Regions from separate parts of the Paenarthrobacter sp. UW852 genome, predicted to be linked through region 2. Evidence: predicted binding sites of a transcription regulator. Region 2 holds the regulator's gene; the other holds the start of a gene.
What was found. Region 2 encodes HrcA, which represses chaperone genes, less so after heat shock. Its sites were predicted from a motif close to TTNGCACTCGNNNNNNNCGAGTGCNAA; they were not measured.
Positions count from the first base shown of each region.

Region 1: the regulator HrcA is predicted to act here: its motif matches at 1,579-1,605, upstream of NEK97_RS04725 (Hsp20/alpha crystallin family protein).

Region 1 is NZ_JAMSGY010000002.1:347,467-350,810, forward strand. Features, by position in the region: gene NEK97_RS04710 (hypothetical protein) at 1-49, shown strand, start outside; gene NEK97_RS04715 (hypothetical protein) at 71-448, opposite strand; gene NEK97_RS04720 (J domain-containing protein) at 445-846, opposite strand; gene NEK97_RS04725 (Hsp20/alpha crystallin family protein) at 1,073-1,495, opposite strand; gene NEK97_RS04730 (MerR family transcriptional regulator) at 1,639-2,082, shown strand; gene NEK97_RS04735 (FG-GAP-like repeat-containing protein) at 2,154-3,344, opposite strand, start outside.
Region 2 is NZ_JAMSGY010000001.1:193,400-196,743, reverse strand. Features, by position in the region: gene dnaJ (molecular chaperone DnaJ) at 1-311, opposite strand, end outside; gene hrcA (heat-inducible transcriptional repressor HrcA) at 362-1,369, opposite strand; gene NEK97_RS00945 (DUF3097 domain-containing protein) at 1,600-2,451, shown strand; gene NEK97_RS00940 (DUF4870 domain-containing protein) at 2,573-2,986, shown strand; gene hemW (radical SAM family heme chaperone HemW) at 3,038-3,344, opposite strand, start outside.

The DNA.
Region 1 (3,344 bases), on a different contig from region 2:
GCCGCAATCGGTCTACGTGGACGAACTGCCGGACGTCCTGCAGGAATAGCCGCCCTCGCGCGGCACGCCCTTACAACTGTGGCCCGTAGATGAACTCCTTGGCATGGTTGACCGCCTTCTTGAACGCGTCATTCCGGAGTGTCACCTGCTCTCGACTCGCTCCCCCGCTGGGTTCCAGGAACGTGGTGGGTCCAGGCCGCAGCATCCAAATATCGCCGGCTGGCGGTAGGTAGAAGACGCCGAAGGATCTGTGCTCGGGGTCGTCGGTCCAGATAGGAACGACCGCCACGGCCGCGCCCGTATCGGGGTTGATCCACTGGGCACGGGGCATGGGCTGCTCATGGACCTCGGGATCGAGGAACGGCGCGGTCCCCCTCCCCCAGCGTTTCTCGAACCGTTCGTAGAAGGCCGGGATGATGTGGCCGTCGTAGGGACGCCATGCGCTCATGAATGTCTCCTTGGAAGTCGGGTGCTTCGGGGCAGGGGCTCCCATCGGGCCGGGCCAAACGACAGCGGCCCCTGCCCCGAGGTGGGACCGGGCGTAGCTTCCGGCGATCGATGGACTCGGACCTTCACAGGCGTTCCACGATCACCGTATGGAGCACTGGAGCGCCGCTCACGGTCGTATGCCGCCCGCTTTCCTGGGTCCGACAAAACGACGTACGCCTGCATGATGGCGTGCAGTTCCTGGACGTCGCTCGCTGAGGGGGCGCCGCCGTCGTCGGCTGCTTGGCGCGTGTCCGGGTGGTGGGTGCGCAGCAGCGCCCGGTAGGCGCGTGCGATCTCGCGCGGGGTGGCGTCGGGTGTCACGTGCAGGGTGGCGTAGTGGTCTGGCTGGGTGTTCACTGCTGGTTCCGGGTGGGATGCGGTGGATGGGAGATGGCCCCCGGCCGAAGCCGAGGGCCATCCGATCGGGAGGCGACGTCAGGGGCCGCGTTTTCCTCTGCGCGTCAAGCGCTGTGGCGTGGCGCGAAGCCTGCGCCCATTTTCCGATGCTGCGGCCGATCCGAAGCTCCCGTCCTGCGCTCCGCTGAGGGCCACCCCCGGGCGAGCCCTCAGCGGAGAGGGTGGATTACGCGTTAATTTCCTGTCGTTGCTCGTTGGACGTGATTTCGATGCGCCGGGGCTTGGCCTTCTCGGCGACGGGGATGCGGAGTGTCAGCACACCTGCGTCGTAGCTGGCCTTGACGCCGTCGGTGTCCAGGGTGTCGCCCAGGATGAGTTGGCGGCTGAAAACGCCTTGGGGGCGTTCGGCGGCGATCAGTTCGGTGTTCTCGCCCGCTGGCGACTTCCGTTCTGCCTTAACGGTCAGGACGTTACGCTCGACGTCGAGGTCCACCGATTCAGGGTTTACACCAGGCAGATCGAAAGCGACCACAAACTCTTCGCCTTCCTGCCAGGCGTCCATCGGCATGCCGGCGGGGCGTGCTGTTGTGCCAAAAACCTGTTGGGCGAGCCTGTCGAATTCGCGGAACGGGTCAGTGCGCATCAGCATTTTGTTCTCACTCCTTAGATCTTGATGCTGACTCTTCTGTTGGTCCAGCCTTCCAGATCTGTGTTGGCTGGTATAGATTTTTTATAGCACTGGTGAGAGAGTGGTGCAAGTAGGTTTTCGGAAGAATTTTGGAGAGGTTTCGGATGGGTGCTGCGGACAGTTCATCTGGAGGGCACGACGGCGGATTGGGCGCCGCCGCGTCCGACGGCGGGTCGGGTTCTACCGGCGACCGGGACGCGCTCGGCGTCTACGCGATCTCCGTTGCAGCTGAGCTCGTGGGCACCGGCCAGCAAAACCTTCGGCTGTACGAACGTAAAGGGCTACTCACCCCCGAGAGGACCGACGGCGGCACCCGCCGCTACAGCGAACGGAACCTGGCGACCCTGCGCCGGATCGGGGTGTTGCTGGATGAGGGGCTGAACCTGGCCGGCGTGAAGCTCGTGTTGGAGCTGGAAGCTCAGAATCGTGGACTGACAGAGGACAACCATGGCCTGACGCAGGACAACCGGGAACTACGGGCGGACAACAAGGGGCTGCGGAAGGACTTGAAGGCTGCGCGAAGTGGGGGCGCTGGCACTGGCTCATGAGTTGTTTACATGCCGAGAAGGCCTGACATGCGCACAACCCAAGGCTCAGACACCTTGTCGAGCAGCACGCGTCAGATTATCGCCGTCATCACATTCCACCCGGCCCCAACCTGCTTCGCCGTGGGCCATGCCGATCCTCCTTGACCGGAGTACAACCACAGCCCACCGCTGGAGTCCCGGGCCAGCAGATCAGCCCGCCCGTCGCCGTCGAAATCGCCGGGTCCAACCAGTGAGTTCATCGCGTTCCAACCTTGACCGGTGACCTGGCGGGGCAGCCATCCGCTGGTTCCCTTGGGCGGGTACAACCACAAGGTCCCAGCGCTGTCGCGGGCCACGAGGTCGGTGACGCCGTCGCCGTTGAAGTCGTCGGCGCCAGTGATTTCAGACAATGCCGACCAGCCCGAATCAACCCACATCCGGGGCAACCAGCCACCCTTTCCGTCGCCCCGGTACAGCCACAAGGCCCCGCCACGGTCGCGGGCCACGACGTCCCCGAAGCCGGCGCCAAAGAAGTTGATGGGCTCGATGGCGTTCATGTTTTCCCAGCCGCTACCAACCAGCACCCGGGTTCCGAGCCCGCCTGCACCGTTGCCCGGGTAGAGCCACAGGAGACCCCCGCCGTCGCGCGCCAAAACGTCGGCAAAGGAGTCGCCGTTGAAGTCGCCCGGCGCGATCAGGGCCGTCATCACGTTCCAGCCTTGGCCGACTTGGACGCGCTGGAGCCAGCCGCCCGATCCGTTGCCCGGGTACAGCCACAGCGCGCCGGATACGTCGCGCGCCAACACGTCAGGATGCGAATCACCGTTGAAGTCGTTCTTCACAGGCGCTGCAACAGAGCCGTCAATCACGGACACGGAGGCACTTCCGTTGTTGGAGACGTAGACCTTGCCGGTGTTCGGGTTGACCGCGGCGTCCAGGGGATCCTGTCCGGAGAACACGGCGGAGAAACGGTTGTCGCCATCCACCACGGTGACTCCCCTCCCTTGCAGGAGCGCATAAGCCTTGTTGCCTCTGGAGTTGACCAGAATGTCGGTGACACGAGAGGGAGTTCGCAGTTTGGCGACCTGTGTCTTTGTGGCTGGGTCAATGACCTGCACGAACCCGTCGATGCCCTCGCTGTCCCCAGCGACGTACACGGTGTTGGTCACCGGGTTCACTGCCAGTTTGCCCACGTTGTTTGTGGTCGGAATCGTGTCAGTAATGGTGTCCGTCATGCCGTCAATCACGCGCACCCCGGCTCCATACTTGCCCAGGGTGGTGAA
Region 2 (3,344 bases):
GGGCCGCCATGGCCGCCACCGCCGCCAAAGAAGGTGTCGAAAATGTCCTGGAAGGCGAAGCCCTGGCCGGAATAACCGCCGCCGAAGCCGTTTTCGGTTCCGTTTTCATTACCGGTGGCGTCATAGACACGGCGCTTCTGCGGGTCCGACAACACCTCGTAGGCGTGGGTCACTGCCTTGAACTGCTCCGCGACATCTTCCCCGGGGTTGACGTCCGGGTGAAGTTTCCGCGCCAACTTGCGGTACGCCTTTTTGATCTCTTCCCCGGTGGCTTCCGGAGAGACTCCCAAAACGTCATAGTGGCTGCTCAAAGTCGGTATCTCTTCCTTGTTGTACTGCGGATGTGTCCTCGGGCCGGTGTTCAGCCGCCGAGAATGCGGGAAAGGTATCTGGCCACGGCCCGGACTGCGGCCATGGTGGTGGGATAGTCCATGCGGGTAGGGCCAAGGATCCCAACCTTGGCTCCGGAACCGTAGCCGGTGGCCACGACGGAAGCCTCGGCCAAACCGTCGTACGGGTTCTCCCGGCCAATGCTTACTGACACGCCCCGCGGATCATCGCCCATATCGGACAACAACCGCAGCATGACGACTTGTTCCTCAAGGGCTTCAAGCACCGGACCGATGCTCAAGGGGAAGTCCACATTGGAGCGGGCCAGGTTGGCGGTGCCCGCCATCAAGATGCGCTCTTCGCGGCTGTTGTCGCTCAGTGACTGCAGGCCGTGCGCAAGAGTCTGGGCCACGCCGCGAAGCTCGGGCGGGCAGAGGGCCACTACCGATGGAAGGACCTGTGGGAGAAGGTCCAGTTGCGTCCCGGCTATGCTTCCGAGGAACCGGGACCTCAGCAGCATCAATGCCTCGTTCGCAACATCTGATCCGGCATCGATGACCTTCTGGCCAACGCTGCCTGTGTCCGCAATGAGGACCACCAGGACCTGCTTTGGCGCAAGCAGCACGAACTCAACGTGACGGACGACCGCCCGGCTCGAGTGCGGGTACTGCACGACGGCGACCTGGTTGGTCAGCTGGGAAAGGAGCCTCACGGTCCGCTCCAGGATGTCGTCCACGTCATCCGGGCCCTCGAGGAGGGAGTGGATGGCACGGCGCTCCGCGGCCGAAAGTGGCTTTACCTGGGAGATACGGTCCACAAACAGGCGGTAGCCCTTGTCCGTGGGAATGCGTCCTGCGCTGGTGTGGGGCGCCGCGATGAGTCCTTCTTCTTCCAGGACAGCCATGTCATTGCGGATGGTGGCACTGGAAACACCGAGGTGGTGGCGCTCGACAAGGGCCTTGGATCCAACGGGTTCCCTGGAATGCACGTAGTCTTCAACGATGGCACGCAGCACTTCCAACTTGCGTGGCTCACTCATTGCTCCACCTCCTGACGACGTCCGTGGTCGTGGCGACCGGCGATTGCGGCACGCCTGCCGGGCCTCCGCGCTTAGCACTCAACATGCCCAAGTGCTAACAAGTCTATTATGGGCCACCCCGTTGCTAGCATTGAAAACGCCCGTATTCAGCTTCCAGCGTGCAGGTTCGGCAGCTTCGCAACCCAAACGGCTCCCCCACCCATCAAGTACTCAAAGGTAGGAAATATCCCTTGGCTTTCGACAATTGGGGTCCACAGGATCTGACCGCTCCCGCCAAACGCCAGCTTCCTGAGGTAGCGGTCCAGCGGGGAATGGTCCTTGAAGACGTCCAGTCCGGGTGGGTGGGCGAAGTGACCAGGGTGGAGAAGACCGGCGGCATGCATATCGTGTCCCTGGAGGACCGGCGTGGTAAGTCCAAATCGTTCCAGTTGGGATACGGCTTCCTGCTCGAAGGCCAGCCCATCCGCCTGATGCCTCCAGCAGTCCGGCAGTCGCCGTCGGCCGCCCAGCCGGGCCGTACCGCCTCAGGTTCCGTCAAGGTGCAAGGCCAGCGCGCACAGGTGGCCAAGGCCAGCCGCATCTGGGTGGAAGGAAAGCACGACGCCGAACTGGTCGAGAAGGTCTGGGGTGACGATCTCAGGGTCGAAGGGATCGTGGTTGAACCCTTGCATGGCGTGGACGACCTCGCGTCCGCCATTGCGGATTTCAACCCCGGCCCGGACCGCCGCCTCGGGATCCTGGTGGACCACCTGGTCCAGGGATCGAAAGAATCCCGCATCGCCGCCGAGGCCATGGCCTGTCCCGGAGCCGCTGGAAACGTCCTCATTGTGGGACATCCGTACGTGGATGTGTGGCAAGCCATCAGGCCCAAGGTGTTGGGCATTGAGAAGTGGCCCACAGTGCCGCGTGGCATGGATTGGAAGACCGGCATCCTCCGCGCCTTCGGCTGGCCGCACGAGACCGCCGAGGACATCGGGTTGGGCTGGCAAAGGCTGCTGGGGGCCGTACGGAGCTACGCCGACCTTGAAGCATCCCTGCTGGGCCGTGTTGAGGAAGTCATCGACTTCCTGACGGTCCCCTAAAGCATGCACCCTGAACCACTGCAACTGCAGCGCCAACGGGGAGTTGGTCCAGAGAAGCGGGCTCGTGCCGGTATTCTGGGACAGCAACACCGCAGCATCTTTACAGCAAAGGGAAGACACCGTGGCAGAGAACGCTCCTGAAGAACCGGGCAGCGCCGCAGGGCGGCCCCAGTACCATGGCGCGCCAGCCAATGCACTGCCCTTGACGGCCGGCGAAGACCGGCAGTGGGCCACATTGGCGCACTTTGGCGGCATTCTTGGCTGCTTGCCTTCCCTGTTGATCTACCTGATCTTCCGGGACCGGGGACCCTTCACTGCACAGGAATCCAAGGAAGCGCTGAACTTCACCCTTCCCCCGACCATCGCAGCGGTCCTCGCCAACATCCTCGTCCTGCTTCCGGTGGTCGGCAACATTTTCGCCGTGATCGCGACCGGCATTTGGGTAGCCCTGACGTGCTTCTCCGTTTCAGCCGGAATCCGCGTGAACCACGGCCAGCCGCACCGCTACAAACTGAATTTGCGCTGGATCAAGTAGCTGCCTGACCAGCAGGAGAGTCCCGGCAGTGCTGCCAAACGGCCGTGAGGCTCAGTCCGGGAGGATCCTGCGGACCACTGCGTCTGCCAGCAGGCGACCCTTCAGCGTGAGGACCAAGCGGCCCTTGAAGGCCTGGATCGGGTCAACCAGTCCGTCTGCGATCAACCCGGCCATTGCGTGCCGCCCCACGCCGTCCAAGGCGTCGACAGCCAGGCCTGTACCCAGGCGGGCTTCGAGCATGATGCGCTCCACCTCGCGCGTGTCAGGGTCCAGCGTCTCCCTGCCTGCCGCCGGCGAGCTTCCCGCTCCCAGTCGCGAAGCATAAGCAGTAGGATGCTTGACGTTCCACCAGCGCACA